One region of the Mesorhizobium sp. WSM4814 genome, then DNA from elsewhere that is predicted to be linked to it. Evidence: predicted binding sites of a transcription regulator. Region 1 holds the regulator's gene; each other region holds the start of a gene.
What was found. Region 1 encodes LexA, which represses DNA repair genes until DNA is damaged. Its sites were predicted from a motif close to TGTTCNNNNTGTGTTCNG; they were not measured.
Positions count from the first base shown of each region.

Region 1 (10,475 bases):
GTCCCCCAAGGACCCCGAATGTGCCGCGCGCAATCTATAATCGATTAATCGGAGACGCCTCAAGCGCCCTGGCGTGCCGCGCCCGGTCGAATCCTCGTGATCGTGCGGCATTTGCCGCGACTGTGTTCAAACAACAACAGATCGCGGCGACGGACGTCTGCTGATTACTGGTTTGGAACCTGCGGCGTTACTGGCTGGGTAGCGCCGTTTGTGGCCGGCGGCGTGGTCGCTCCCGCCGCTGGCGGTGCAGCGGGGGCCGGCGCTGCGGCATCATTGCCGGAAGGCGGCGTTGGCGCCGTATTGCCGGACGGCGGTGTCGGCGTCGTGGTGCCAGGCAACTGGTTGAGCACGCCGCCCCCGCCGTTCGTCACAGGCACGCGATCGAGAATGTCGATCGGCTTCTCGCCGTAACGGGCGACGATCGACAAGGTCAGCGAGGTGGCGAAGAACGCCGCCGCCAGGATCGCCGTCGCCCGCGTCAGCGCGTTGGCGGCACCGCGCGCGGTCATGAAGCCCGATCCGCCGCCGATGCCGAGGCCGCCGCCTTCGGAGCGCTGCAGCAGCACCACGCCGACAAGAGCGAGCACGACCATGAGGTGGACGACGATCAGTACGGTTTCCATAATTTATCCTGGCAAAGCCTTGCGCGGCCGCAGATACGACCGGTGATTTGGAGGCGGCTCAATACAATGCTTTGACGGCAATTCCAAGCCCGTGGCCGGAATATGGGAAGCAATGCGGCCGTTGCAACATTTTCCGCTGCGAAACAGTATCCGAAGTGCCCGACAGCCTTTCGATGCTAAAGCATGTCGCGCAAAAGCATGCCCTTGGGCCTGACCCCGCATTAGGCCGGCCAAACGCGACGCGCTTTAGGAGATATTTCGATAAGCTTCGGCAATGCCGAGAAAGTCCGCCGCCTTCAGGCTGGCGCCGCCGACCAGCGCGCCGTCGACGTTGTTTACGCCAAGCAGTTCGACCGCGTTCGACGGCTTGACCGATCCGCCATAGAGGATGCGCATCTTTGCCGCTGCGCTGCCAAGCCTTTCCGACAGTTTTTCGCGAATATGCGCATGCGCCTCAGCAACGTCGGCGACAGTCGGCGTCAGTCCCGTGCCGATCGCCCATACCGGCTCGTAGGCGATGACGGTATTCGATGCCGTTGCAGTCGGCGGCACCGAGCCGGCGACCTGGCGCGACAGCACGTCGAGCGTGGCGCCCGCCTCGCGCTCGGCTCTCGTCTCGCCGATGCAGATGATGGCAACCAGCCCGGCGCGCCACGCGGCGGACGCCTTTGCCTGGACAATGGCGTCGTCCTCATTGTGATCGGCGCGGCGTTCGGAATGGCCGACGATGACGTGGCTGGCGCCCGCATCTTTCAGCATCTCGGCCGAAATACAGCCGGTATGGGCGCCGCTCTCCTTGCTGTGGCAATCCTCGCCCCCGGCCCGGACCGGCGTGCGCGACAAGATCTCCGCGGCATGCGCAAGCAGCGTCGCCGGAACGCAGACCAGCGCTTCGGTCTCGGCATCGAGCCCGCTCATGAAGCCGTTGCCGATCATCCTGAGTTCGTTGAGCGAGGCGCTGGTGCCGTTCATTTTCCAGTTGCCAGCGACCAACGGGCGGATTCCAAGCGTCATGGGATTTGCTTCTCCGGGCAATATTCGGCTGCGTCCTCACTACCAAACTCAGCCCACAAAGCAATCGACAGTGGGCCGGAAGGACGCTATTGCGCTTGTTTCAGACTCGGCGCATGCGAAAATGCGCGAAAAAATCGGAAGTGACCATGCTTGGTATCTTGAGAAGCGCCGCGGGGACCTGGATCGCGAAAGCGCTGCTGATATTGTTGGTGTTGAGCTTCGCCGTCTGGGGCATTTCCGGACAGATGGTCGGTGGTTTTGCAGGCCACGACGCCGTTGTCACGGCCGGCGGCACTAAAGTGTCGATCAACGAGTATCGGCTGGCCTATGACCGGCAGATCAGCGTGATGTCGCAGCAATTCGGCCAGCGCATCAGCCGCGAGCAGGCGACGGCGCTCGGCCTCGACAACCAGGTGCTGGCGCAACTCGTGTCGGGCGCGGTCCTCGATGAGCAGGCCCGCAAGCTCGGGCTTGGGCTGTCCAAGGACCGGCTGGCCCAACTCACGCATGAAGACCCGGCCTTCAAGGGTCCCGGCGGCAACTTCGACAGAAGGACTTTCGAATACATACTGCAACAGGTCGGCATGCGGCCGGAAGACTATCTCAGGAATCGCGCCCAGCTGGCTGTGCGCCAGCAGATCGTCGAGGCGGTTTCGGACGGCCTCAAGGCCCCGAATACGTTCTTGAGGGCGGTGGCGCTTTATCGTGGCGAAGACCGCACCATCGACTATTTGACCTTGCCGAAATCGCTGGTCGAGCCGATCGAAGCGCCATCCGACACTACGCTTTCGGCCTATTTCGAGGAAAACAAGAAGACCTATGCGGCGCCCGAATACCGCAAATTCTCCTATGTCAGGCTCGAGCCGGAAGACATCATGGATGTGAGTGCTGTGACCGACCAGCAGGTCAGCGACGACTACAACAAGAACAAGGGGCGCTACACCACGCCGGAAACGCGCACCATCGAACAGCTCGTGTTCAAAACGCCCGATGCCGCGAAGGCCGCGCTCGATTCACTCGAGACCGGCGCGACCTTCGACAAACTCGTCGCCGCCGAGGGCAAGACGCAGGCCGACACGCTGCTCGGCACGCTGTCCAAGGACAAGATCGCCGACAAGGCGGTGGCGGATGCGGCCTTTGCGCTCAAGGTCAACGAAGTCAGCCCGGTCGTTCAGGGCGCCTTCGGTCCGGTTCTGCTGCGCGTCACCGAGATCAAGCCCGAAGTGGTGAAGCCGCTGGCCGAAGTGGCCGCCGACATCCGCAAGGACCTGGCGCTCGGCGAGGCAAGCCGCATTCTGCTCGACGTCCATGACAGCTACGAAGATAGCCGCGCTTCGGGCAGCACGCTCAAGGAAGCGGCCGAAAAGCTGAAGCTGAAGGTCGTCACCGTCGACGCGATCGATCGCACCGGCCTGAGGCCGGACGGCGCCATCGTCAAGGATCTGCCGGAATCGCCGGAGCTCATCAAGGCGGTGTTCGATGCCGAACCCGGCACCGAGAATCCCGACCTCACCACCGCCAACAATGGCTTCGTGTTCTACGAGGTGGATTCGGTCACGCCGGCCCGCGACCGCACGCTGGATGAAGTCCGCCAGAAGGTAGTGGCCGACTGGACGGCGGCGGAAACGACCAAGCGGCTCACCGCAAAAGCGCAGGAGCTCGAAAAGCGTCTCGAGGCCGGCACCACGCTCGACGTGATCGCGAGCGAGCTCAAGCTTGAGAAGCAGACCAAGCGCGGCGTCAAGCGCGGGGCGGACGACGCCGAATTCGGCAAGGAAGGGGCGGCTGCGATGTTCGGCGAAGGCGAAGGCGGGACCGGATTGATCTCCTCGCCCACCGGCGACGGACAGATCCTGTTCAGGATCGCCGAAGTCTTCGAGCCTGCCGGTGCCGACGCCAGCTCGGTGCCGGACGACGCGCAGAAATCGTTCACCGCCGGCATGTCCGACGACCTGCTCGACCAGTTGGTGGCGCAGCTGCAGACGCAATATGACGTTCGCATCGACCAGACCGCCGTTGCCCAAGCCCTGACCAGATGAGCGCGCTCAAGACCCATATCGCCAAGGTCGCCGCCGGCAGCTCGCTTTCCTTCGAGGAAGCGCGCGATGCCTTCGACATCATCATGTCGGGCGACGCTACGCCCGGCCAGATCGGCGGCTTCCTGATGGCGCTGCGCGTGCGCGGCGAGACGGTGAGCGAGATTTCCGGCGCTGTCGCCACCATGCGCGCCAAGATGCTGCGCGTCGACGCGCCGGCTGGCGCCATCGACATCGTCGGCACCGGCGGCGACAATTCGCACAGCGTCAACATCTCGACCGCATCCGCCTTCGTCATCGCCGCCTGCGGCGTGCCGGTGGCCAAGCACGGCAATCGCGGACTGTCCTCGCAGACCGGCGCCGCCGACGTGCTGACCGCGCTCGGCGTCAAGCTCGACATCCCGCCGGAAACGATCGGCCGCTGCATCCACGACGCAGGCGTCGGCTTCATGTTCGCGCCGGCGCATCATCCGGCGATGAAGCATGTCGGCCCGATCCGCGTCGAGCTCGGCACCCGCACCATCTTCAACCTGCTTGGCCCGCTCTCCAATCCGGCTGGTGTCGTCAGGCAGATGGTTGGCGTCTTCTTGCCGGAATGGATTATTCCGGTGGCCGAGACGTTGAAGGCACTGGGCGCCGACCACGCCTGGGTCGCCCATGGCGACGGCTATGACGAGATCACCACCACCGGCGAAACCCAGGTCGCCGAACTGGTCGGCGGCGAGATCCGCAGCTTTACGCTGACCCCGGAAGCGGTCGGGCTGAAGCGGCATACCAAGGACGAGTTGCGCGGCGGCGATGCCGCCTACAACGCCCAGGCGCTGCGCGACATGCTGGGCGGCGCTGCCGGTGCCTTTCGCGATACGGTGCTGATGAACGCCGGCGCCGGACTGGTGGTGGCGGGAAAGGCGACGACGCTTGCCGATGGCATGGCGACGGCGGCGCAAGCCATCGACAGCGGCCGGGCGCTGAAGGTGCTTGACCGGCTGGTCGAGATTTCGAACGGATAGCGCCGTGTCTGATATCCTGCGCAAGATCGAAGCCTACAAGCGCGACGAGATCGCGGCGGCGAAGGCGCGGGTGCCGCTTGCCGAAATCAAGGCGCGGGCAAAGGATACCGACGCACCACGCGGCTTTCTCTCGGCCCTTGAAGCCAAACGCAAATCCGGCAGTTTCGCGCTGATCGCCGAGATCAAGAAGGCGAGCCCGTCCAAGGGCCTGATCCGCGCCGATTTCGATCCGCCGGCGCTGGCCAGGGCCTATGCCAAAGGTGGGGCTGCCTGCCTCTCGGTGCTGACCGATGCGCCGTCTTTCCAAGGGGCGCCTGAATTCCTCACCAATGCGCGCAGCGCCGTGACATTGCCGGCTTTGCGCAAGGATTTTCTATTCGAGCCCTATCAGGTGTTCGAGGCCCGTGCGTGGGGCGCGGACGCCATCCTGATCATCATGGCGAGCGTCGATGACGCCGTGGCCAGGGAACTCGAGACGACGGCGTTCGAGCTCGGCATGGATGCGCTGGTCGAGGTGCATGACGAGGCCGAGACGGAACGCGCGCTGAAACTGTCGTCGCGGCTGATCGGCATCAACAACCGCAATCTGCGGACGTTCGAAACCAGCATCGAGACATCGGAGCGGCTCGCGGCGATGGTGCCGGCCGACCGGCTGCTGGTCAGCGAGAGCGGTATTTTCTCGCACCAGGACTGCCGCAGGCTGGAACGGAGCGACATTGGCACTTTCCTCGTCGGCGAGAGCCTGATGCGGCAACAGGACGTGGCCACTGCGACGCACCTGCTTTTGACGGGCAAGGCGCCCGCCAATGCATCTGCCCGAAAATCGGAATCGATGTTCGGAGAGCATGATGCATAGATGCAAAGCGTCAGAGTGTACTTTGTGCGTCCAAACGGACGCACGTCGCTCCAGGGTGACCTGACGATGTCGGCCGCCCTCACCCATCTTGGCGCGAAAGGCGAAGCCAATATGGTCGATGTCGGCGACAAGGCGGAGACGACCCGCACGGCAATCGCCGAAGGTCTTGTCTCGATGCGGCCCGAAACGCTGAAAATGATTCTCGACGGCGATGCCAAGAAGGGCGACGTGCTGGGCACGGCGCGCATCGCCGGCATCATGGCGGCCAAGAGGACGCATGAACTGATCCCGCTCTGCCATCCGCTGCTGTTGACCAAGGTATCGGTAGACATCGAACCTGACGCGACGGTGCCCGGCCTGAAGGTCACGGCGCTGGCCCGCGTCACCGGCAAGACCGGCGTCGAGATGGAAGCGCTGACCGCCGTCTCGGTCGCCTGCCTGACCATCTATGATATGGCCAAGGCGGTCGATCGCGGCATGGCGATCTCCGGCATCAGGCTGGTGGAAAAAACCGGCGGCAAATCCGGCGACTACAAGGCGGATGCCCAGGGGGCAGGCCAATAATGGCGCTGCTGGCGGTCGCCGAGGCGCTCGAGCACCTGCTTGCGGATGCTGCGCCCTTGCAGGCTGAAAGCGTCGCCCTGATGGATGCCGCCGACCGCGTGCTGGCGGAGCCGCTCATGGCGCTCCGCACCCAGCCGCCATTCAACGCGTCGGCCATGGACGGCTATGCCGTGCGGGCCGACGATGTCGCGTCCGTGCCCGCGAGACTTTCGGTGATCGGCATGGCGCCGGCCGGACGAGGCTTTGCCGGAACAGTCGGCCCGGCGCAGGCCGTGCGCATCTTCACCGGCGCGCCGCTTCCTGCAGGCGCCGACACCATCGTCATCCAGGAGAATGTCCGCGACCTCGGCGGCGGCATGGTCGAAGTGACCGCGCCCACGGTTGAAGGCCGCAACATCCGCCGCCTCGGGCTCGATTTCTCGAAGGGCGACGCGCTGCTGGAGAAAGGCCGCCTGCTTGATCCGGCGGCATTGTCGCTGGCGGCGTCGGCCAACCACCAGCAGGTCCGCGTGGTGAAACGGCCGCTGGTCGCCATCATCGCCACCGGCGACGAATTGCTGCCGCCGGGCAGCGACCTTGGCCCCGACCAGATCATCTCCTCCAATGCGTATGGCGTCGCCGCCGCGGCCCGCTCGGTCGGCGCCAGCGCACTCGATCTCGGCATCGCCCCCGACCGCAAGGAGGCGATCGCCGCGCTGGTGACAAAAGCCGTCGACGCAGGCGCGGACGTCATCGTCACGCTGGGCGGCGCCTCGGTCGGGGACCATGACCTCGTCCATGACGTGCTGACCGGCGAAGGCATGGCGCTTGATTTCTGGAAAATCGCCATGCGGCCCGGCAAGCCACTGATGTTCGGGCGGCTGGGCGCCATCCGCTGCATCGGCCTGCCCGGCAATCCGGTGGCCAGCCTGGTCTGCACGCAGCTCTTTCTGAAGCCGCTGCTGGCGCGGCTCGGCGGCCGCGCCTTCCGCCAGGACATGCGTCAGGCGCGGCTCGGCGCCGCCATGCCGGCCAACGATCTCAGGCAGGACTATGTACGCGCGGTGGTGAAGGAAGAAGCCGGCACGCTTGAGGCAACGCCGTTCAGTATCCAGGATTCCTCGATGCTCAGAATGCTGGCCGACGCCAACGGACTGGTCGTGCGCGAGCCATTCGCTCCCGCAGCCGCAGCGGGCGCCGCCTGCAGCGTGCTGATGCTACGCTGAACAAAACGTCAACACATTCATTAAACTTTAAATGGTTGCGGAACACAACTGGAACAGATAGTGTTTGTTCTGGGTTTGTTTTTCTGATTCTGTTGGGGGTCGCGATGCTGACACGCAAACAACATGAACTGCTGATGTTCATTCACGAACGACTGAAGGAAAGCGGCATTCCGCCCTCGTTCGACGAGATGAAGGAAGCGCTCGACCTCGCCTCCAAATCGGGGATCCACCGGCTGATCACGGCGCTGGAGGAACGCGGTTTCATTCGCCGCCTGCCCAACCGCGCCCGCGCGCTGGAGGTGCTGCGGCTGCCCGATTCGATCGCGCCGGGCCTCAATGCGGCGCGCAAATTCTCGCCGAGCGTCATTCAAGGCAGCCTTGGCCAGGGCGGGCTTGGACAGGGCGGCCTCGGACGGCAGATCAAGCCGGCGCCTTCGCGCATGCGTGCCGCCGGCAATGACGACGACGTCGTTGCCACCGTCTCCATACCGGTGATGGGCCGCATCGCTGCCGGTGTGCCGATCGACGCCATCCAGCACCAGACGCATTCGATCTCGGTGCCACCGGACATGATCACCGGCGGCACGCACTACGCGCTGGAGGTCAAGGGTGATTCGATGATCGAGGCCGGCATCTTCGACGGCGACACGGTCATCATCCGCAACGCCGACACCGCGCAGCCTGGCGAGATCATTGTCGCTCTGGTCGACGAGGAGGAAGCGACGCTGAAACGATTCCGCCGCAAAGGTGCCTCGATCGCACTGGAAGCCGCCAATCCGGCCTACGAGACGCGCATCTTCGGGCCGGACCGGGTCAAGGTGCAGGGCAAGCTCGTCGGACTGATCCGGCGTTACTGAAGGGCAGGCTTCTGGGGTTTCTCGGCCCTGCGGTATGGCGGCAGGCCCCTCGCCTCGCGCGAAAATCGCCGCTGCTCATGCCAGGGCCTGTATGGCTGTCTGACGGCAAAACGGATTTCTGCGCGCGTCGTCGCCGATAGCGGATCGAAGAAGACGGCGGCACTGCCCATGCGAGCGAGCTGCCGTTTGGTGACGACGAGAACCAGCGGGTTGCGGCAGGGTTTGTAATAGGCTGTGGCGTCGTCGATGACGATCAAATCCGCAAAGGCACAGGCCGGCCGCGCGGTTTTGCGGTTGTCGGCGAGCGCAATGAGCGCGCCGGACGGATGCCGGGCCAAGCACAGGCCGGCAGTGCAGGTGAAAGGCGCTCCCGGCGGCAGGTCGGCCGGGTCGGCGATGTCGAACTGCACATCTCCTTTTTCGAATGTCTCCGGCTCGACGATCGTTGTTGAAACCAGCGCATGTTTCCAGTTGTCGGTGGTGAATTCGTTCGAACGCATCCGGTTGACGGCAAGTTCGCCGCCGCCGATCGGCAGCGCCACCAGGTGCGCATCCTCCGAGATCAGCACGTCGGGGGTGCGCGTCTCGGAAATCGTCAGCAGGCCGGCGAGCGCAAAGGGAAGTGCGGCAAGCCGCAGCCACGTCGTCGCCATCGTGGCGATGACCAGGGCGACCGTCACCAGCAGAACCGATTGCAACGAAATCAGTCCGACTGCATCGATCGGCGAACGCTCCGAGATCCATCCCGAAATTGCGATCATCGCCGTCAGGCCCTTGCCCATCATGTAGAGGAAGGGGCCGTCGAGGCCGAAAGGCATTGACAGGGCGCTGAGGACGGCCAGGAACATGACGATCGTGACGATCGGCATGACGGCCAGATTGGCGAACAGGCTGAGCGGCGAGACGCGCTGGAAGTGCCAGATGGCGAAGAGCGCGGTGGCGCTGCCGGCAATGATGGAGGTCATTGCGATGGTGCCTGCCCCGGCGACGACCTTGCGCGTGACGAAAGCGGCCGGTGACCGTCGCTGTCGCGGCGCCTTGGCCTTGTCGGCACGATAGTCGGACCAACCGGCATAGGCGCCCACGAGAGCCGCAGTCGCGGCGAACGACATCTGGAAGCTTGCGCCGACCACCTCGTGCGGCGACACGACGATAACGGCGATGGCCGAAATCGCCAGGTTGCGCATGGTGAGTGCCGCCCGGTCGAACAGCACGGCGACAAGCATTACCGCCAGCATGATGAAGCTGCGTTCAGCCGCGACCACGATACCGGAAAAGATCAGATAGGCAGCGATGGAGACGAGTGCGGCAGCAGCCGCATATTTCTTGACCGGCCGGCGCGACGAAAAGTCGGGAAACAGCGCAAAGGCGCCGCGCAGCAATCCCATGACGGTGCCGGCGACAAGCGCCATGTGCAGGCCGGAAATGGAGATGATGTGGTAGATGCCGGTGCGCCGCATCGATTCGTTTATCTCTTCGGGGATGCCGGCACGCACGCCGACGATCAACGCAGCGGCAATCTCCCCCTCGGCACCACCGATGCTGTCCCTGATATGGTCGGCGATGGTTTCGCGCGCCTTCTCGATCGACGAAGAAAGGCGTGCGGATAACGGTGCATCTTCGGAGACGACGATCTTTGGACTGCCGAGGAAAAAGCCACTGGCACCGATACCGGCGAAATAGCTGTCGAAGGAGAAGTCAAAGCTGTCCGGTCTGACCGGGCCAGTTGGAGGCAGAAGCCTCACATAGCCGGTTGCCACCGAGCCTGCGGTCATCTCAGCGGGAATCTTGCGTGCCGACACCCTGACACGTTCGGGTGCATAACGCAGTGTCGGCCGGGCGGTCGACATCACGTCGATGGTCAGCCTGATCCGGCCGTTCGCCATCTGGTCGAGCCTGACCACACGGCCGGTCAGCCGGGTCTGGATTTCCGAACCGAGCATCTTCGTTCCGGCGCGCCAGGTTTCAACCTTGGCGGCGAGCACACCAAGCGCGCACAGCAACGCTGCCATGAAGCACAGATGCGTTTTGCGGCGTGAGCGCGTGACGGCCGCACACAATGCCGTGAGGACCACGACGGCGACGGGCTGGGCAAAGTCCGGTTCGACGGCAAGCGAAAAATAGACGATCACCCCGCATGCCAGAAAAACCGGCACCAGCAGGAAGGCGACGCCGCGGTCGAGTTCCAGGCCGGCTGCCGAGGCCACGCTGTTGCGGACACCGGATGGTGAAAGATGGCTGAGCTGTCGGCGAAAACGAATGACAGGGCCGGGTGCTGGAGCCGGTATCGGCGCCGAGCGATCCGGCGAA
Region 1 is NZ_JBVVQT010000029.1:3,250-13,724, reverse strand. Features, by position in the region: gene secG (preprotein translocase subunit SecG) at 165-623, opposite strand; gene tpiA (triose-phosphate isomerase) at 870-1,637, opposite strand; gene AC0L2V_RS28665 (SurA N-terminal domain-containing protein) at 1,784-3,676, shown strand; gene trpD (anthranilate phosphoribosyltransferase) at 3,673-4,683, shown strand; gene trpC (indole-3-glycerol phosphate synthase TrpC) at 4,688-5,539, shown strand; gene moaC (cyclic pyranopterin monophosphate synthase MoaC) at 5,606-6,103, shown strand; gene AC0L2V_RS28645 (molybdopterin molybdotransferase MoeA) at 6,103-7,308, shown strand; gene lexA (transcriptional repressor LexA) at 7,413-8,165, shown strand; gene AC0L2V_RS28635 (ComEC/Rec2 family competence protein) at 8,159-10,475, opposite strand, start outside.

Region 2 (10,475 bases), on a different contig from region 1:
GCCCCGAGGACATTTCGGTTGCCTGCTTCGACGATTTTCCGTGGTCGGACGTGTTCCAGCCGCAACTGACCACGGTCGCACAACCGGTCAAGGCGATCGGCGAGCAGGCGGCCAATCTGTTGCTCGACCGCCTAGCCGGAAACAGGGACGCGCCGCCGCGCAAGCTGACGCTCAAGGGACGCCTGATGATCCGCAATTCATGCCGGCCCCTTGGCGCGCCGCTGGGGGCGATCGCACAAAGCGTCAGCGCCTAACGCGCCTTCGCAGCGTCGCAAAAAAGTCAGGCCGCTTCCGACAGCGATTTGTGGACGTTGGCCAGGATCTCGAAGGATCGCACCCGCGCTGCGTGGTCGAAAATCTGCGCGGTAACCATCAGCTCGTCGGCGCCGGTGCGCTGCACGAACGCTTCGATGCCTTGCCTGACCGTTTCCGGGGCGCCGACGACGGCGCAGGACAGCGCCTGGTCGAGCATGGTTTTGGCCATCGGGTCGAGGTCGCGCTCATATCCGTCGACCGGCGGCGGCAAGCGGCCGGGCCGGCCTGTGCGCAGATTGACGAAGGCCTGCTGCAGCGAGGTGAACAACAGCCGCGCCTGGGCGTCGGAGGGTGCAGCGAACACGTTGAGGCCGAGCATGACATAGGGCTTGTCGAGCTGTTTCGACGGCTGGAAGCGCGAGCGATAGATCTCCAGCGCGTGGTCGAGTTCGGCCGGCGCGAAATGCGAGGCGAAGGCGTAGGGCAGGCCGAGCATGGCTGCGAGCTGCGCGCCATAGAGGCTCGAGCCCAAAATCCAGATCGGCACCTGCTCGCCCTCGCCGGGCACGGCGCGGATACGCTGACCGTCTTCGACCGGCTGGAAATAGCCCATCAGTTCGACGACATCCTGCGGAAAACTGTCGGCGCCGGCCTCGAGGTTGCGGCGCAGCGCACGCGCCGTGCCCATGTCGGTGCCCGGCGCTCGGCCGAGGCCGAGATCGATGCGGCCCGGGTGCAACGCGTTAAGCGTGCCGAACTGCTCGGCGATGACCAGCGGCGAATGGTTCGGCAGCATGATGCCGCCGGCGCCGACGCGTATCGTTGTGGTGCCGCCGGCGACATGGGCAATGACGACGGAGGTGGCGGCGCTGGCGATGCCCGGCATATTGTGATGCTCGGCCAGCCAATAGCGCCTGTATCCCAGCCGCTCGGCATGGCGGGCGAGATCGAGCGAATTGGCGAGCGATTGCGAAGCGTTGCTGCCTTCGACGATCGGCGACAGGTCGAGAACGGAAAGAGCGGTCATGGGCGGCGAGGATCCTGTGGACGGGAGGGATGTAGGAACCGACCGCGATGGCCGCAAATTCAAAAAATTGAACTGACGCCCATGAGTCCACCCAAGCAAAAAGGGGCGCTCTGGATTTTACAATCCACGGTTCCCTGCCGCAGCTTATCCCGCTTCTCGGATCATACGCCCGCAGCCGTGTCGGTTTCTGAAATCTCTTCGTCCTCAACCGCCGTATGTTGCGCCGCCAGGAAATTGCCGACATGGCTGAGGCCGTCGAAATGGTCGCAGAACACCTTGATGACGACCAGCAGCGGCACCGCCATCAGCGCGCCGACGAGACCCCACAGCCAGGACCAGAAAGCAATGGCGATGAGGATCGCCACGGCATTGATCTCTAGGCGGCGGCCGACCACCGTCGGCGTCACGAATTGGCCTTCGACGGTATCGCACAACAGCACGAAGGCAGGCGCCAGCAGCGCGTAGGAGATGCTGTCGAAGCTGATCAGCGCGATGATCGTGACCAGCGTGATGGTAATCAGCGCCCCGATATAGGGCAGGAAATTGAGCAGAGCCGCTGCTGCGCCCCAGACTTGCGGGTTGGGCATGCCGAGTGCCCAGAGGCCGAGTCCGATGATCACGCCCAGGCATGTATTGATGACGGCGACGGTAAGCAGATAGTGCGAGATTTCACGCTCGACGTCATAGACGACGCGCAGTGCCCGCTTCTTTTCGCTGAGACTGGGGAAGGATTCGACGATCTTCTCATAAAACATCGTGCCGGAGGCGAGCAGGAACAGCGACAGGACGAAGACGATGATGAGGCTGGTGCCCGCCGACAGCAAATTGCCGGCGGCTTGCGAGAGGATGCCCGATTGCGCCATGGCTACCCTCTGGACGCCCGGCCCTTGGGAGGTCTGCGTCAGTCCCTCTATCTGCCGCGAAATCTCCATGATCCTTTCGAAAGGACGCCGCAGTTGCGCGAGACGTTCGGTCAGCTGCTGGCCAATCACCGAGGTGTTGTTGATGAGGTCGATGACCGGGCCGCTGAGCAGATAGCCGGCCACGGCAAGGATGCTGACCGACAGCACCACCAGCAGTGTCGCCGCTATCACATCGGGCATGCCGTGTTTGCGCAGGAAGCGGACGATCGGCGTCAGCGTCAGCGCCAGCAGGAAAGCCAGGATGACCGGCATGAAGAAGGCACGGGCGAAGGAGAGCGCGTAGATCGCCATAAGGATGAAGATGCCGACTAGCAGCGAACGTATCAGGTGCATGTCCGCACGCGCCTCGACGCGCGGATCGGGGCTCTCGGCAGCGCCCGAAGCGGCGGGTTCGGCTTTCATTCTGGCCCTCGGCGGCACACTGCGATTGGTGTACGCTGTTGGCGGAAACGCCTTTGCGGCTTCAAGGTTCCGTTGGAGCGACGTGCGTCCACTCGGACGCTCAAAGTACGCTCTAACGCTTTGAATTTACCATCGGCCCGAAAATCGATTCCGATTTTCGGCCGATGCGTTAGCCGGTGCTGACGATGACCTTAGGCCCTACCTGGCCGGCGAGTCAGGCGGCCGGCGCGGCAACGGCGGGGATCGCCTTCGCCGTTTCCTTGCGCACGATCGGTGCCACCTTGGTGCCGTAGAGTTCGATCGCCTTCATGATCTTGGCGGCACGTTGAGGCTGGTGGCCAGACCAGCCGGATCGTTGCCAGCCCGTTTGGCCGCTTCCCTGTAAATATCGAACAGCGGCGCGAACCGCGCCGGCTCGCCGCCGATGATGGCCAGCGCCAGCGGCAGGCCGAGCGCACCGGCCCGCGCGGCGGATTGCGGCGTGCCGCCGATCGCGATCCAGATCGGCAATCTGTCCTGGAACGGGCGGGGGTAGACGCCGCGATCGTTGATCGGAGCGCGCAGCCTGCCCGACCAGCTCACCTTGACATGATCGCGGACGGCAAGCAGCAGATCGAGCTTTTCGGCAAAGAGCTCGTCATAGTCCTCAAGATTGTAGCCGAACAGCGGAAAGGATTCGATGAACGAGCCGCGCCCAGCCATGATCTCGGCCCGGCCGCTGGATAGAAGGTCGAGCGTTGCAAACTGCTGGAAGACACGGACCGGGTCGTCGGAGGATAGCACAGTGACCGCGCTGGTCAGCTTTATGCGCCGGGTGCGTTCGGCGGCTGCGGCCAGGGCTACGATCGGCGCTGAAGCCGCATAATCGGGACGGTGATGCTCGCCCAACCCAAACACGTCGAGGCCGACCTGGTCGGCCAGCTCGATCTCCTCGATCAGGTTGCGCAGCCGCTCATGCGCACCGATGGCGCCTGGGCCTGATTCTGGGCTGACGTCGGCGAAGGTGTAGAGACCGAGTTCCATCATCTGTCATCCTGGTGTTTTGTTCTGGTGTTTTGTTTTTCGCGCTACAGGTAGCGACCAGCCCGCCGCGTCGCCAGAGGGTCGGATGGTGAACAGTGCATGTCCGTTTCAGCCGAAAAGGCGTCTCCCGACTGCAACAGCTCAGAATTTCATGGCTGGCATACCGTTTTGGCGCTTGAACTCTGGGTTTTCACGCGTATGTAAGCGTCGCAAATTGACTCCAGGGAAGTGGACTTGGCTATCTATAGGGAAAAAGACGTTTTCGAGCGGCGCAATGCCGCAAACGAGGCAAAGAAGGCGCTTCTCGAGCGCTTCAAGGCAAAGCCGGCAGCGGACGATCCAGCGGTGCTGGCACGACAGGCCGAACGCAAGGCGATCCTCGAAGCCCGTGCGATACGCGAGGCCGAAAAGGCCAGGCTGAAGCAGGAGAAGCTGGCGCGCGAAGCGGCCGAAAAGGCCGAGCGCGAAGCTGCTGCAGAAGCCGCGCGGATTGCTGCGGAAGAAGCGGCGCAGGCGGAAGCGAAGATCCGGGAAGCCGAAGAGAACGAGCGCATCGCTCGTTTGCTTGCCGACGAGGCCGAGCGCAAAGCCAAGCGCGACGCGCGCTATGCGGCGCGCAAGCAGCGCACCGGCCGGACGCCTCCGGGCTTTTCCGCTCGCTAGCGCTCCAAGCGCGATTCACCAATCAAATTCAGGGCCGCCTTGCAGCGGCCCTGAAGGCGTTTGTGCTGCTGCCTTGCAGCAAGAACTAATGCATGTCGCCCAAAAGTGCGCAGCGGTTTTGGGACGACGACATGCATAAAAAAAGAGCGTAAAGCGCGTCGCATGAGTCCCTTCAGACGCACGCGCTTTACGCCGCGAGTTTCAATCCCATGATGCCGCAGACGATGAGTGCGATGCAGGCCAGCCTGATCGCGGTCGCAGGCTCACCGAGCAGCCAGATGCCAAGCAGCGCCGTGCCGACGGTGCCGATGCCGGTCCACACCGCGTAAGCCGTGCCGACCGGCAGCGTCTTCAGCGCCAGTCCGAGCAAGGCGAGACTGACGACCATCGAGGCAACCGTCAGGACGGTCGGAAGCGGCTTCGAAAAACCGTCAGTGTATTTGAGGCCGATCGCCCAGCCGATCTCGAACAGGCCAGCGAAGAAGAGAAGAATCCACGACATCGGAACGCTCCATTGGACTGCGGGTCGTCCCGGTCTTTTCGGAAAGCGCGAAGTCGTCTTCGCGGCATTGATTTAGAAATGCCCAATCAACAGCAGCGCCGACAGCATTTCAGGACCAGTCGCTGAATGTCGATGGTCCTGGAATGCCGTCGGTCATGACTGCGCCGAAACGCCGAGGCCTACTTGTCCTTGAGTTTGGTCGCCTTGACGGGCGGCGCTTTCAGGGTCGGGGCAGCGGCAGGTTTCTTCGCGTCCTTCTTCGGCTTGCGGGCTTCCTTGCCCGCCTTCATCGCACCTTTAGCCATGATTCGTTTCCTCCAATTGTGGCAAGCGAAATGACCCAAGAGAAACGCCCGACCGCAAGAGGCATAATCTGGCGCCGGCGCCAGCCGTCGGCTGTCAACCGTTTCTAATTCGCTCGTAAACCGCGCTGGTCCGTGCGATGATCTTTTTTGCACTGCAGCAACGGCCCGTGCCTTCGCCGGGTGGTAATCCGGCAGGACGGTCAGGACGACAATGCGAATCCATATCGGCTGCGAGATGAGCTTCGACTTTCCGCAGGAAACGCCGCTGATCGCGATGCTCAACGTTCACTATTCCCGCGCGTCCGATCTCGAGCGGCCGGATTTCCTGACTTCCAACCCACCGGTGCCGATCGAGAGCTACCGCGACAGTTTCGGCAATTGGTGCAACCGCCTTGTCGCCCCGCCTGGTCGCTTCACCTTCGGCACGGACGCGGTGATCCGCGATCCCGGAAGTTTTGAGATGAGCGATCTGGTGGCGTGGCAGCACGAGGTGCGCGACCTGCCGTCGGAGACGCTGCTGTTCCTGCTGCCGAGCCGCTACTGCGAGAGCGACGTGCTGGCGAACGAGGCGTGGCGGCTGTTCGGCCACTCACCGCTCGGTATTCCACGCGTGCAGGCGGTCTGCGATTTCGTCCACAACCACATCATCTTCAACTACGGCAACGCGCGGCCGACGCGCACGGCAGCAGAGGCCTATCGAGAGCAAAGCGGCGTTTGCCGCGACTTTGCCCATCTCGCCGTCGCCTTCTGCCGCGCCTTGAACATCCCGACGCGCTATTGCACCGGCTACATCAGCGACATCGGCCTGCCGAAACCTTGGTCGGACATGGACTTCGCCGCCTGGATGGAGGTCTACCTCGGCGGTCGCTGGCATGCCTTCGATCCGCGCAACAATGCGCCGCGCATCGGCCGCATCCTGATCGCCTCCGGCCGCGACGCGGCCGATGTGCCGCTGACCCATATCTTCGGGCCGGGTATGCTGGCCGGTTTCAAGGTCTGGACGGAAGAAGTCATCGAAGAGGCGTCGGCGCAGCAGCCTTGAACCAGCGGATGGTTTGCCGCGTTGTGAATGCCTGTGTGGAGCTTCGCGGTGCGCCGTTAAGCTCCAACGCGTCGAGGCGCGCTGAAGGGAGGAGCGAAGATGAAAATCGACGGCGGGTGCCATTGCGGCGCCATCACTTACGAGGCGGAGGTCGATCCGGACAAGACCAGTATTTGTCACTGCATCGATTGCCAGCAGCTGACCGGAACAGCGTTTCGGGTGACCGTGCCGGCGCCGGAGGAGCGCTACCGGATCACCAAGGGCACGCCGAAGATCTACATCAAGACCGCAGCGAGCGGCGCCAGGCGCGCCCAGGCCTTTTGCGGCGAGTGCGGTACGCACCTCTATGCCACGTCGGTTGGCGACGGGCCGAAAGTCTATGGCATCAGGGTCGGCACGGCGCGGCAGCGCGAACAACTGATCCCGAGAAAACAGATCTGGCACCGCTCGGCGCTGCCTTGGCTGCCGGAGTTCGAAGGCACGATGATCGTCGAGGAGCAGTAGCCTCTCAGTCGTCTCCTTCGACCACCCTTAGCCTCAATTGGCCGGTCTTGGAGTCGGCGACGCGCGCACCCGCTTCGGTCTTCGCGTTGGCCGCCGATCCGACGTCGCCTTCCGCCGGTTGCGCGCCGAACTCCAGCGCCTCGATCTTCTGGCCGCGCTTGGTCACCTTCGAGGTCGAGACGAGAATATCGTCGATATCCTTGGCCGACTGGCCGAAATGGCTCTGCAGCTTGCGCACCCGCTCGTCGAGGCGCGAGACATCCTCCATCAGCCGGATGACTTCGCCCTGGATCAGATGCGCCTGCTCGCGCATGCGGGCGTCCTTGAGAATCGCCTGGATGACCTGAATCGACAGCATCAGCAGCGACGGCGAGACGATGACGATGCGGGCGCGGTGCGCCTTGTGGACAATCCCCTCGAAATTCTCGTGGATCTCGGCGAATACCGATTCCGACGGCACGAACATGAAGGCGGTGTCCTGCGTCTCGCCTTGGATCAGGTATTTGTCGGAAATATCGCGGACATGCACCTCGATATCACGCCGAAACGCTTGTGCGGCGACCTTCTGCAAATCGACGCCTTCGGCGGCACGGATGGCATTCCAGGCTTCCAGCGGAAACTTGGCGTCGATGGCGAGTGCGGGCGCGCCGTTCGGCATCTTCACCAGGCAGTCGGGCCGGCTGCCGTTCGACAGGGTCGCCTGGAATTCATAGGCGCCGTGCGGCAGGCCGTCGGCGACAATCGCCTCCATGCGCGACTGGCCGAAGGCGCCGCGCGTCTGTTTGTTGGAGAGGATTGCCTGAAGTTGCACGACCTGGCTAGCGAGCGACTGGATGTTGCCTTGCGCTGTATCGATGACCGCCAGCCGCTCCTGCAGTTTGGCGAGGCTTTCATGCGTCGATTTCGTCTGCTCGGTCATGGTCTGGCCGAGACGGCCGGTCATCGCGTCGAGACGCTGGCCGATCGACTGCGTGAGTTCGGCCTGCCGCGCCCCGAACACTTCGGCGATGGCGCCCATGCGGCCCTGCATCTCGGCCTGGCTTGCCAGGATGCCGGCCATCCGCGCCTCGGCGTCGCGGGCGTGGTCGGCGGCTTCCGCGGCAGCCACCGCACGCGCCTTGGCCGAGCGCCAGAGCGCGACGACGAGCGCCACGAACAGGCCCAGGAACAGGACCGCGCCGAATGCCAGCGCGTGGCCGAGCGTGATCGTGGTGGCGCCGAGCCGGGCGATCGGTTCGGACAGGATGGTGGTCAGGTCGTTCATATCGGACAGCATAGATGATTCGGCCTGACGACACAGATCAAAACGTGAACGCCGCTGCAAATGCCCCGGTTGACGCTTTTCGTGCGAGGTCTTAGGTGAGACGCCATGTCGATCAAGCCGCTCATCATCCTTCCCGATCCCGTCCTGCGCCAGGTTTCGAAACCGGTCGAGCGCGTCGACGGCGCTTTGCGCAAACTGGCCGATGACATGCTGGACACGATGTATGATGCGCCGGGCATTGGTCTGGCGGCGATCCAGATCGGCGAACCGCTGCGCATGCTGGTGATCGACCTCGCCAAGGAAGACGAGCCGCCGGCGCCGCATGTCTTCATCAATCCCGAGATTCTTGAGAGCGCCGATCAGCGCTCGGTCTACGAGGAGGGGTGCCTGTCGATCCCGGATTACTATGCCGAGGTCGAGCGCCCTGCCGCCGTGCGGGTGAAATATCTCGATCGCGACGGCAAACTGCAGGAGATCGAGGCCGAAGGGCTGATGGCGACTTGCCTGCAGCACGAAATCGACCATCTCAACGGCGTTCTGTTCATCGACCACATCTCGAAGCTGAAGCGCGACATGGTGGTGAAGAAGTTCAAGAAGCTCGCCAGGGACAAACCATCAGGCAGCAAGGCGCCGGGCAAGTTAGTGGGATAGGGCGATACTCGCGCAGTTTGATGCTGAACCTTTCGAAGATGTTGGCGGGACAGCGCCCCTCTACCCTGTTCCAGATCAGGAAATGGAGACGCCGATGAGCGACATGCTGATCAGAAATATTCCCGAACCCTTGAAGCGGGAAATCGAGCAGGCAGCGCGTAAGAGCGGCCAGAGCCTGTCGGGCAAGGCGATAGCTCTTCTGCGCGAAGGCATGGTCGCCGAAAGGCAAGCCAGGCTGGAGCCGGGTCTTTCGGCATGGGACGCTATTCGCGCGACTTTCGCTGCTGAAAACGCAATTGGCGATGAATTCGCCAAGATCATGAACGAAATCGAAGCAGAAAGGAAACGCGACTTCGGTCGCCGACCCGCAAAGTTCGCGACTTCGACTGAGCCGACTTAACGGCCAGACGAAGACCGGACCCGGAACAAAATGCCCTTGCGCGTCATCTTCATGGGTACGCCCGAATTCTCGGTGCCGACGCTGCGGGCGGTCGCGGATGCCGGACATGAGATTGGAGCCGTCTACACTCAGCCGCCGCGCGCCGCCGGTCGCCGCGGGCTGGAACTGACGCCGTCGCCGGTGCAGCGAGAGGCCGAGCGGCTGGGCCTCGAGGTGCGGACGCCGGTGTCGCTGAAGAACGAGACCGAGCAGCAGGCGTTCCGCGCCTTGCGGGCCGATGTCGCCGTCGTCGTCGCCTATGGATTGCTGTTGCCCAAACCCATTCTCGAGGCGCCGCGGCTCGGCTGCCTCAATGGTCACGCGTCGCTGTTGCCACGCTGGCGCGGCGCCGCCCCTATCCAGCGCGCCATCATGGCCGGCGATACCGAGACAGGCATGATGGTGATGATGATGGAAGAGGGCCTGGACACCGGCCCGGTGGCGATGGCCGAAAAATGCGCCATCGGCCCCAATATGACGGCCGGCGAACTGCATGATCGGCTGATGCACATTGGCGCCGCGCTGATGGCGGAAGCGCTGGCTCGTCTGGAACGGGATGCCCTGACTTTTACCGCACAAGCGACGGAGGGGGTGACCTATGCCAAAAAGATCGATAAAGCGGAGACGCGCGTGGACTGGACGCGGCCTGCTGGCGAGGTCCACGATCATATTCGCGGCCTGTCGCCCTTTCCCGGCGCATGGTGCGAGATCGAAATTGCCGGCCGCCTGGAGCGGCTGAAACTGCTTCGCTCGACGCTTTCGCAAGGCGCCGGCGAGCCGGGAGGAATTCTCGACGACCGGCTGACGGTCGCCTGCGGGTCAGGCGCGATCAGGTTGGTCGAAGTTCAACGTGCGGGCGGAAGGCCCATTGCCGCGCAGGAGTTTCTGCGCGGGGCCAAGCTCGAAAAAGGAACGAAATTCTCATGAGCATGATGTCGATACGCGCGGCAACGCCGCGGGACCGCGAGGCGATCCGCCTGGTCGAGGAACACGCATTCGGCCAGCAGGCGGAGGCCGGCCTGGTCGACGCGCTGGTCAGCGGCGGCGATGCCGTCGTCGAACTGGTGGCGGAAGATGATGGACAGGTGGTCGGCCATATTCTGTTTTCGCGGCTTTACGTGCAGAACGGCGGCAAGAGCTTTCCGGCGGTGGCGCTGGCGCCTCTGGCGGTCGAGCCGTCATTCCATGGCACCGGCATCGGCGGTGCGCTGGTCCGCGAGGCGCATATCCGCCTGAAGGATGCCGGCGAGGTGCTGGCGGTCGTGCTTGGCGATCCCGCATATTATGGCCGCTTCGGCTACAGTCACGCGCGCGCCGAAAAATTCGAAAGCGAGTTCCAGGGCGAAGCGCTGCAGGCGCTGGTCTGGGGCGAAGCGCCTGAGACCGGCAAGCTGGTCTACGCTTCGGCTTTCGGCACCGCGCTCGCCGCCTAACCTCATCCTTCTTAGGAATGCCGCGTTTTCGCCTCGACATCG
Region 2 is NZ_JBVVQT010000013.1:134,531-145,005, reverse strand. Features, by position in the region: gene AC0L2V_RS20145 (LacI family DNA-binding transcriptional regulator) at 1-254, shown strand, start outside; gene AC0L2V_RS20140 (LLM class flavin-dependent oxidoreductase) at 281-1,282, opposite strand; gene AC0L2V_RS20135 (AI-2E family transporter) at 1,444-2,607, opposite strand; partial or broken gene AC0L2V_RS20130 (LLM class flavin-dependent oxidoreductase) at 2,929-3,630, opposite strand; gene AC0L2V_RS20125 (DUF6481 family protein) at 3,865-4,293, shown strand; gene sugE (quaternary ammonium compound efflux SMR transporter SugE) at 4,481-4,795, opposite strand; gene AC0L2V_RS20115 (hypothetical protein) at 4,975-5,100, opposite strand; gene AC0L2V_RS20110 (transglutaminase-like domain-containing protein) at 5,312-6,142, shown strand; gene AC0L2V_RS20105 (GFA family protein) at 6,242-6,646, shown strand; gene AC0L2V_RS20100 (DNA recombination protein RmuC) at 6,651-7,910, opposite strand; gene def (peptide deformylase) at 8,016-8,561, shown strand; gene AC0L2V_RS20090 (hypothetical protein) at 8,656-8,961, shown strand; gene fmt (methionyl-tRNA formyltransferase) at 8,992-9,927, shown strand; gene AC0L2V_RS20080 (GNAT family N-acetyltransferase) at 9,924-10,433, shown strand; gene truA (tRNA pseudouridine(38-40) synthase TruA) at 10,451-10,475, shown strand, end outside.
Region 2: a site for LexA is predicted at 7,944-7,961, ahead of AC0L2V_RS20100 (DNA recombination protein RmuC). Genes of this name have one in related genera too.

Region 3 (10,475 bases), on a different contig from region 1:
TCACCACTCGTCACCGAGCATGAGGGGTAGTAGGCAATCGCAGCTTGGAATTTCTGCTTCATAAGCGCTTCCGCAGCGCCAAGCTGGACGGCTTGCAGCACAGCGATTCCGCCAGCGGACAACCCCATTACCGCGACGCGTCGAGAGTCGACGAAGCCGAGCGTGGTGAGGAATTCCAAGGCGCCGTAGGCGTCGTTGACCCGATCGTAAAACAGCCGGTCGCAGGTATGCCGGATGCCGCGCGTCGTGAAACTGTCGACGGCTAATACGACATACCCCCAGGACGACAATCTTCTTGACCAGGCCTCTCTTTCTCGGAGGCCAAGGCCGGCACAGCCGTGAAGCAGGACGACAGCCGGGAACGGTCCATCCCCCGCTGGGCGTCCCAGGAATCCTTGTATCGGCACGCCGGGAAAAATCTTTGGTTCTTCGCCTCGCTGCCGCGCCATGCGCGTCTGAAACGGTGTCAGCTGGGATGTGGCGCTTTTGAACTTCACCAACTGGCCGGCATGCGAATGAAAAACTCCAAGACAACCAATGATACCGCACAAGAGTAGTCTGGCTGCCTTTCGAAGGAAGGCTGGTAGGCCAAAGGTCTCGATCCAGCGGGCGTGCATCTCGGCTCCAGTCCCTCAGACTTCTTATCGACCGAGCTTATGCGCTGACCGGCAAGGTCGTCTCGCGTCCTTCTACATGGGTACAAGCGTCAGGTCTTCACCACTAGCTTGGGTTTGGTAGCCGCGATTGCGTTGCGTTGTAGGCGCAAAAAACTGCTACTATTTTAGGGCCATGCACGATTTTGCTTCGAAACGCCTTAAGGTTCCGGCAGAGATCAAGCCGTTGATCGATGAGATCAGGCTTCGGTTGAGCCCCGATTCTATATGGCTGTTCGGCAGCCGAGCGCGGGGCGACAATCGACCTGACAGCGACTGGGATGTTCTCGTTGCTTTGCCCAACGACGCCACGCCGGAACTGCTCGATCCGCTCGTCGGTTGGACGATTCAGCATGAAGTCGGAATTCCTGCCACAATCCTCTCGACCACGTCGAGTGAATTGGCGGCAAGCTGGGGTTCGCGGTATACGATCGCGTATGACGTCGCGCGGGACGGGCGCCAACTGGATGTCTGACCACCGGACCATCGCTAGTGCCCTTCGGTTGGCGATCGTGCATCAGGGACGCACGCCTTCGGGCAGAATCCGGGTCCCGAAAACGCGACCTATTTGAGCGAGCAGGTTATCCGGGCGCTGGCGATTTAAGAGGCCATTCACATCGAGCGTCACGACGCCCACCAGCTCCATTCCTGTCGCTGTGAAGTGACGGGTCATCGGGTCGCCTGACGCCGAGGCGGTAGGCATCTGTTGGGTGCATAGCTAACGTTCCGGCGACTCGATAAGGTGTGCCAATGCGCAGGAGGACGGGTTGAAGTACAGTGTGAGCAGTTTGCTGTTGACCTCGTTTATGGTGCTAAACGCGCTAACGCTGCCCAGTTCAGCAATGGCAGACGACGATTGCCAATCTAAGGACAAAACGAACGATCTTTGTAAATTCGCCGCTAGCCTTCAGGAGACATTGGCACCCACGCTGCCGAAAGCAATAAATTCGACGCTCACGATCAACGCCGTTGCGGCAACAGGCAGGAGGCTGATCGTCTATGCGGTGTGGTCCGAGACAAAAGCCCAGATGGATGCATATGTGCAGTCTCTTGGCGTCTCGCAGGCAAACTACAACGATGGGCTGCTTGTGGCGACAAAGGGAAGGGTGTGTAGCCCAGAGGGAATGACCGACTTCATTCAGAAAGGCGGTGAGTTAGAATACAAATACAGGACTATAGATGGCTTTCTGGAAGTAAGTGCCCTCGTAACGGGATGTCCGTAGCCAAGCTGCGTGGGGTTCAAAGATTTGCGCGGATCCATGCGCCTAGCCGAAGCCCACCAATCCTTCCCTATTGGCGCAGCCTCATGCGCTACGCATGCAGTTGGCGAATCCAGCCGCGCAAATCGCGGTCGCGCTCCCCGATTTCCCAACATATCGGACGCTATTCAATGAATCGCTAGCTCTCTGGCAATTCGGTGGCGTTGGCGTCACACTGTTCGCTGCGGCGATGATGCAAAAGAGACGATTTCCGCCGCAAAAGAATGCGCGCGGATGGTAGGCAAGATTGGCCCCAAGTTCACCGCTAAGCAACTGGCCGATATGGAGGAAGCCGTCGGTCACCTTACCAACGCTATTGCGTTGAAAAAGCGAATGAACAATGCCTAGAGGTCCTAAAGGCCAGAAAGCGCCCCGCTGACGTGCTCGGCAATGCCGTCCGCGTCACGCGCATTGCCACCGGCGAGGAAGCCGATGACGTGCAGGACGACGGCAAGAGCGCCGCCGCCAAGAGCTTGGTTCCAAGGGTGGTAAGAAACGCGCCGTCAACGTGACGCCAGAGCGGCGAGCCGAGACCGCCAAGTAGGCGGCGGAAAGTCGCTGGAGAAAGTAGATGGCGCTTGACCATGTTAATTTTCTCCTCCACAAATGAGGAAGAAAAAATTAACATGAGGTCGATTCGTGCCAACCCGCATTGTTTCTCAGGACTATGAAGTCGGCTCCCGCCTCGATCACTTCGGCCTGACGGCTGGCGAGTTTATCGAGGTGGCAAAGCGCGCGGTCGCGGCCAAGGCGAGCTTCGTGCTCAATTTCCCGCTCAATGCAGCCGGTCAACTTTCCTACATCCACGGCACAGGTGCCTTGCGCGATACCCTGCGGCTCAAAGGTTGGGAAATCGACCGCACCGGAAATATTGAAGCGGTTTATAATCCCAAGACCGGGATGAAGATCGTTTTCCAGAATGCGGACAGCGCCTGCGAAGACGCACGCGACCCCAAGGCTATTTCCGACAAAGGGCCGGCGGCGACGCGTGCGGTCGATCTCGGGCAGAAAAACTTATTCCCAGAGTTTGATGCGGAAGACGAGCAGCGCAAGTCGCGCGAGAACGCCTCGCTCTGGTATTTCTGCGTCTATATCAACGGCGATGATGTTCGGGCGGAACTTTCGTTCCCCAAGAGCATCGAGGAAAAGCAGTTCAAAGAGTTCAACGAACGAATTTACATCATCAAGCCAGGCGAGTGGGCTAGCATCATGCCCAAGAAGGATGACGACGAAACCCCTGCCCAGGATTTCGAAATCAACGTCACACGCAAGAAGTAGCAGCCATGTTCAGTGGTCAGAGAATGAGCCTCGCTCGGAAACGGCGGAGGCTCACCAGCAGAGGATTCGCTCAACTGCTTGGCATGTCGCCAGTTACCATTACGCGCCTTGAGGGAGAGAAGAATGAACCGTCTTCCGAGACGGTCGATGCCATCGCGGCGGTGTTGCGGTTTCCGCGCGAGTTCTTTTTCGGCGACGACGTTGACGAAGTCACCAAGGACGCGGCCAGCTTTCGCAGCCTGACGACTATGACAGCCCGCGAGCGCGACGCAGCGCTTGCATCGGGGTCGTTCGCGTATCTCCTTTCGGACTACATCTCAGAGAGATTCAACCTACCCGAACCAGTCTTGATAGACTTGGCGCACGAGCGCGACCCAGCGGCGGCGGCACGAACGCTTCGTGAAGTTTGGGGATTGGGCGAACAACCTCTCAGCAACATGATCAAGTTGTTGGAGTCGAAAGGCGTGCGCGTGTTCTCTCTGGCTGAGAACACCAAGAACGTGGATGCTTTTTCGTGCTGGCGGAACGATGTTCCCTACATCTTCCTGAACACCTTCAAGTCGGCGGACCGCAGTCGGCTAGATGCTGCTCATGAGCTGGCACATTTGGTACTGCATCGGCATGGCGGGCCTCAGCAAGGGCGGGAAGCCGAAATCGAGGCCAACAGCTTCGCCTCCTCGTTTTTGATGCCGGCAGCCGACATCAAATCTCGGGTTCCTTCGGTCGCTCGACTGGACGATCTCGTTATCGCAAAGAAGCGTTGGGGAGTCTCTACAGCGGCGCTAGCTTACCGGTTGCACAAGCTTGGGATACTTAGCGATTGGCAGTATCGCACGTTCTGCATTCAGATGAATGAGCGCGGCTATCGACACAATGAGCCGAATAGCGTGCCTCGTGAAGAATCGGTCGTGTGGAAGGCTGTCTTCACGACGCTATGGAGCGAGAAGGTCCCAAAAAATCGCATCGCGGCAGACCTTCATTTGCCTCCCGAGGAGCTTGAAAACCTAGTGTTTGGGTTGACGGGCGATCCGACGCCGCCCAAGCCAACCGGCCGGGTAGGTCTACGGAAGGTGTGATGAACTTTCATGCTTGGCACAAGCTGCCCCTGAAACCCGTGTCCAAATCCTCACCGTGCTTTGCGAGGGTTCTTCGATGCGCTCCACAGAAGGCAAGAGGACCTCGCCAGAGCGCCGCTACAGCCCCGCCGTTTGCACTGGCGCGACCAAGACCAAAGTGCATAGGGCGCTGAAAATGACCCCGGCAATGGCCGCTGGCGTGTCGCAAACTCTCTGGTCAATGGATGACCTTTGCGAGAAGATGGACGCTGTTGCACCGAAGCCCGGCAAGCGCGGCCCGTACAAGAAGCAAGAAAAATTGCTGCCATGAGAGCACAGTACAAGGGCCACCGAATTCTAGATACCGATGCCGGAGCTTTTGCCCTCGATACGTGGAACCCGCGCGATCCCACTGACTTCTCCGTCACTATTGATTTCTATGCCGGTCCAGAAGGAGATAACAGCGCCGACGCATTTACAGCGACTGTCTGCTCTCCCAATTGGTTCCTTCGATCTCAGGGCAGCAAGGTATTTGCGGCGGAAAGTGTGATTTTCATGCCGCGTTTCGACCACGTCGAGCTCGAAAAGTTTCTCAGGGATCGTTGTGCTGCGACCGAGGGGGAAACTTGGCAGGCCATCGGCGCGCAACTCACCAGACTAGGGCGCTGGGAGTTCGACTATCGCCTTTGAAATTTCAAACTGAGACACTACCTGCCGTTGCGGTTCGCCGAGCCGAAGAAATTCAGATATCCAGCACTTCCGTCTCGGCGAATTCCGCGCGTTCCTGGATGAAGCGGAAGCGGGCTTCCGGCTTGGTACCCATCAGCGCGTCGACCGCATCCTTGGTCGCCGCCTCGGCGTCGATCACATCGACCCTGAGCAGCGTGCGCTTTCTCGGGTCCATGGTGGTTTCCTTGAGCTGGGCGGCCATCATTTCGCCCAACCCCTTGAAGCGGCCGATTTCGACCTTGCCGCGCCCGGTGAACTCGGTGCGCAGCAGTTCGTCCTTGTGCGCATCGTCGCGGGCATAGGCGACCTTGCCGCCTTGGCGGATCGAGTAGAGCGGCGGCACCGCCAGGTAGAGATGGCCGTCGCGGACCAGGCTCGGCATCTCCTGATAGAAGAAGGTGATCAGCAGCGAAGCGATGTGGGCGCCGTCGACGTCGGCGTCGGTCATGATGATGACCCGGTCGTAGCGCAGATCCTGATCGCGGTATTTTGACCGCGTGCCACAGCCAAGCGCCTGGATCAGGTCGGAAATCTGCTGGTTGCCAGCCAGCTTGTCGTTGCCGGCGCTGGCGACGTTGAGAATCTTGCCGCGCAGCGGCAGCACTGCCTGGCTGGCGCGGTCGCGCGCCTGTTTCGCCGAGCCGCCGGCCGAATCGCCCTCGACGATGAAGAGCTCGGCGCCGGCCGCTGCATTCTGCGTGCAGTCGGCGAGCTTGCCGGGCAGGCGCAGCTTGCGCACCGCGCTCTTGCGCGAGACTTCCTTTTCCTGGCGGCGGCGCACCCGCTCGTCAGCACGCGCGATCACCCATTCGAGCAGCTTCGAAGCTTCCTGGGGGTTGTCGGCCAGCCAGTGGTCGAAGGGGTCGCGGATCGCGGCCTCGACGATCCTGATCGCCTCGATCGTCGCCAGCCGGTCCTTGGTCTGGCCGACGAATTCCGGCTCGCGGATGAACACTGACAGCATGCCCGCCGCCGAGATCATGACGTCTTCCGAGGTGACGATCGACGCGCGCTTGTTGCCGACCAGCTCGGCATAGGCGCGCAGGCCGCGCGTCAAGACGTTGCGGAAGCCAGCCTCATGGGTGCCGCCTTCGCCGGTCGGGATGGTGTTGCAGTAGGAGTTGAGGAACCCGTCGCCGCCGAACCAGGTCACCGCCCATTCGAGCGAGCCGTGGCCGCCTTGCCTGTCGCTTTTGCCGGCAAAGATTTCGCGGGTGACCTGGAATTCGTCGCCGAGCGAGGCTTTCAGATAGTCCTTGAGGCCGCCGGGAAAATGGAACTCGGCCTTGGCGGGCGTCGTGTCCTTCTCCTTGATCAGCGAGGGGTCGCAGGTCCAGCGGATCTCGACGCCGCCGAACAGATAGGCCTTCGAGCGCGTCATCCGATAGAGCCGCGCCGGCTCGAATGCCGCACCCTTGCCGAAGATCTGCTCATCGGGATGGAAGCGTATTCTGGTGCCGCGGCGGTTATGCACCTCGCCGAGCTGCTCCAGGCCGGTCACCGGAACGCCGCGCGAAAAGCGCTGGCGATAGAGCTGGCGGCCGCGCGCGACCTCGACCTCGAGATGGTCCGACAGCGCGTTGACGACGGAGACGCCGACGCCGTGCAGGCCGCCCGAGGTCTCGTAGACCTTGCTGTCGAACTTGCCGCCGGAATGCAGCGTCGTCATGATGACTTCGAGCGCAGGCTTCTTGAATTTCGGATGCGGATCGACCGGAATGCCGCGGCCATTGTCGGTCACCGCCAGATATCCGTCGGCCGAAAGCTCGACATCGATGAAAGTCGCGTGGCCGGCGACCGCCTCGTCCATCGAATTGTCGATGACCTCGGCGAACAAATGGTGCATCGCCTTGTCGTCGGTGCCGCCGATATACATGCCGGGCCGCCGCCGCACCGGCTCCAGCCCTTCCAGAACCTCGATGTCGGCGGCACTGTAGCTCTCGCTGCCGTCGCGGGATGCCGGGCGCTTCGCCGCCTGCACCAGCGGGTCGGCCGGGCGCGCGGTGGCGCGAACCGGTTGCGGCTGCTTGTCCAAATTGCCGAAAAGATCGTTGCTGTCGTTCATGCTGGTCCTGGATTGCGATGCTGCGAATCACCACCCGATACTGCCACGCTTTTTGCGGGCAGGCGACGGAGGTTCCCGTTACGTTCGAGGATAGAGCCTCTTACTGCAAAACCATTCGACAACCAAGCGGCGGAAATGGGCCGAGGGCATCGACGCTTTGTAAACCTTGTCCGGAGGTTACGCCGGAAGGTTGGCCGAAAAAGGGTATTCGCGGATTGCTGCTGACCTAGAATGCGGCAGAACCCGAGAAGAGGCTGTCGCTTACGCATGTTGGATTACAGTTCGCTCCTGCTTGCGGCAGCGCTGTCGGGCACGTGCCTCAGCATCACCCTGTTTGCGATCTGGTGCACCGCGCCACAGGCACGCTTTGTGCTGACGGTGGCGTGCGGCATTTTCGTGCTCGTCGCACATGTGGTCTTGTTCTGGCACTATGCCAAGCATCCCAGCCCCTGGCTTTGCCAGATTGTACTTGCGCTTCTCAGCCTGGGCCTTCTGACCCTCTGCCTATCGGCCATGCAATATCTCGGCGTCCACGACTATAGGCGCGCCATCTTGCCGACCCTGGCTGCGATGGCGGTTTGCGCAGGCGCGACGTCGCTGGGCTTTGACGGCATCGGCTTCATCGTCACCTACGCGACGGTAACGGCGCTGCTCTCGCTTATCGGGGTGATGTTCTGGATCAAAGGTGGTCATGATCGCCGGATATTGCTGGTCGTTTCGTTCCTGAGCGGCGTCTGTGCGCTGTCCTTCGGACTTTGCGGCGCGGTCCTGCTGGTCAAGGGCCAATGGGTGCTCGGCGTTGCGCCCGACAACTGGGCCGAACGGTTGAATTCCGCCGTGGCGGTCGCCTGCATGACGGGGCTCGGCGCATTGACGCTCTCCCTGCACCATTTGCAGGCGCAGATCGAACTGAAGGCCGAGACCATGACCGACCCATTGACCGGGCTGATGAACCGGCGGGCGTTGACGGCATTCTACGGCGAGCGGATTTTCGGCCCGTTCATGTCTGTCGCCATGTTCGACCTCGACCATTTCAAGAAGACGAACGATGTATTCGGTCATCCGGTCGGCGATCAGGTTCTGCGCCGCTTCGCCGCTGTCGTCAGAAAATACTCCAGGACCGGCGTCGACGCCTTCCGGCTGGGCGGCGAGGAATTCGTCCTCGTCATGTCGCGGATGACTGAAGAGAAGGCTTACGACATTGCGAGCAAGATCAGCGTCGCCTTCGGCACGGAAGTCGTCGCCACCCAGCTTGGTCCGTTGCGCAGCACAGTCAGTGGCGGCATCGGCTTTGGCGGGACGGATGGCACCAGTCTCGACAATGTGCTGGCCGAAGCCGACGCCGCACTCTATGCGGCAAAGCGCGCCGGGCGAAATCGCGTCGTCGCCCAGAACAAGGCGAGCAAGGCCGACGCGCCGGCCTTGCGTTCTGCCTGATTGAGGCTTCTATCTTCTTGTTAGACCATGATCTTGTCCGAAAACCGGATTCCACTTTTCGGGATCATGGTCTACTCCGCCGCCCCCAGATATTCCGACAGCGGCGGGCAGGAGCAGACGAGGTTGCGGTCGCCGGCGACATTGTCGATGCGCGACACCGGCGGCCAGTATTTGGCTGACGTGTCGGCATCGCCGGCGGGGTAGGCCGCCTCCAGGCGCGAATAGGGATGGGTCCACTGGCCGGCCAGCGCCTCGGCGGCGGTATGCGGCGCATTGACCAGCGGATTGTCGGCCAGGGGCCATTCGCCTTTCGCCACCTTGGCTGCCTCGCCTGATATCGCGATCATCGCCTCGCAGAAGCGATCGAGCTCGCGCTTGGGCTCGGACTCGGTCGGCTCGACCATCAGCGTGCCGGCGACCGGAAACGACATTGTCGGCGCATGGAAACCGAAGTCGATCAGCCGCTTGGCGACGTCGTCGACGCTGATGCCGGCACTGTCCTTGAGCACGCGGGTATCGAGGATGCATTCATGCGCGACGCGCTCGTGCCTGCCCTTGTAGAGCACCGGGAAATGCGCTCCGAGCCGCGTCGCCACATAATTGGCGGAAATGATCGCCGTCTCGGTCGCCTGCTTCAGGCCCGAAGCGCCCATCATCCGGATATACATCCAGGTGATCGGCAGGATCGAAGCGCTGCCGAACGGTGCAGCCGACACGGCATGGCCCGAGCCTTCGACGACGTGGCCGGGCAGATAGGGTTGCAGATGCGCCTTGACGCCGATCGGGCCGACGCCGGGACCGCCGCCGCCATGCGGGATGCAGAACGTCTTGTGCAGGTTCATGTGGCAGACGTCGGCGCCGATGTCGCCGGGGCGGGCAAGACCGACCAGCGCGTTGAGGTTGGCGCCGTCGAAATAGACCTGGCCGCCATGCTCATGGACAAGGGCGCAGAGGTCGCGCGCGCCTTCCTCGAAAACGCCGTGCGTCGAGGGATAGGTGAACATCAGCGCCGCAAGGTCTTGCGCATGCTCGTCCGCCTTGGCTTTCAGGTCATCGACGTCGATGTTGCCGTCTTCGGTGCAGCGCACGACGACGACGTTCATGCCGGCCATCGCCGCACTCGCCGGATTGGTGCCATGCGCCGATGACGGGATCAGGCAGACCGTGCGGTGAGCTTCGCCGCGTGAGCGGTGATAGCCGCGAATGGCGAGCAGCCCGGCATACTCGCCCTGGCTGCCGGCGTTGGGCTGCAGGGTCACCGCGTCGAACCCGGTGATCTCCGCCAGCCAGGCTTCCAGTTCGTCGATCATGGCGCGGTAGCCGGCCGAATGGCTTGCCGGGGCGAAGGGATGCAAATTGGCGATATCAGGCCAGCTTACCGGCATCATCTCGGCGGCGGCATTGAGTTTCATCGTGCAGGAGCCGAGCGGGATCATGGCGCGGTCGAGCGCCAGGTCCTTGTCGGCCAGCCGGCGCAGGAAGCGCATCATGTCGGTTTCCGAGTGGTTTTCGCGGAAGACAGGCTGCGTGAGAAACGCCTTGCCGCGCGGTTTTCCGGGCATGGTGCTGCCGACGGCTGCGCCCGGCTTGGCGCCGAACAGCGCCGCGATCGCCTCCAGATCGGCCTCGGTCGAGGTTTCGTCGAAGCTGATGCCGATGCGGTCGGCGTCGATGACGCGCAGCAATCGGCCGGTCTTTTCGGCTGCGGCGCCAATCGCCCCGGCTCTGCCTTTCACTTCCACCGCCACGGTGTCGAAGCGGCTTGCGCCAAGCACCGAAATTCCTGCTGCGTCGAGACCGGCAGCCAGCCGGTTGGCCAATGCATGGATTCGGCCGGCAATCGCCTGCAGCCCGGCAGGGCCGTGCCAGATCGCATAGGCGGTCGCCATGTTGGCGAGCAGCGCCTGCGCGGTGCAGATGTTGGAGGTCGCCTTGTCGCGGCGGATATGTTGTTCACGCGTCTGCAAGGCGAGGCGATAGCCGGGCCGGCCCTTGCTGT
Region 3 is NZ_JBVVQT010000008.1:197,695-208,169, reverse strand. Features, by position in the region: gene AC0L2V_RS15430 (dienelactone hydrolase family protein) at 1-617, opposite strand, end outside; gene AC0L2V_RS15425 (nucleotidyltransferase family protein) at 841-1,128, shown strand; gene AC0L2V_RS15420 (hypothetical protein) at 1,421-1,876, shown strand; gene AC0L2V_RS15415 (hypothetical protein) at 2,552-3,190, shown strand; gene AC0L2V_RS15410 (helix-turn-helix domain-containing protein) at 3,196-4,266, shown strand; partial or broken gene AC0L2V_RS15405 (IS1 family transposase) at 4,421-4,576, shown strand; gene AC0L2V_RS15400 (Imm8 family immunity protein) at 4,573-4,935, shown strand; gene parE (DNA topoisomerase IV subunit B) at 4,988-7,039, opposite strand; gene AC0L2V_RS15390 (GGDEF domain-containing protein) at 7,307-8,476, shown strand; gene gcvP (aminomethyl-transferring glycine dehydrogenase) at 8,548-10,475, opposite strand, start outside.
Region 3: a site for LexA is predicted at 7,110-7,127, ahead of parE (DNA topoisomerase IV subunit B). Genes of this name have one in related genera too.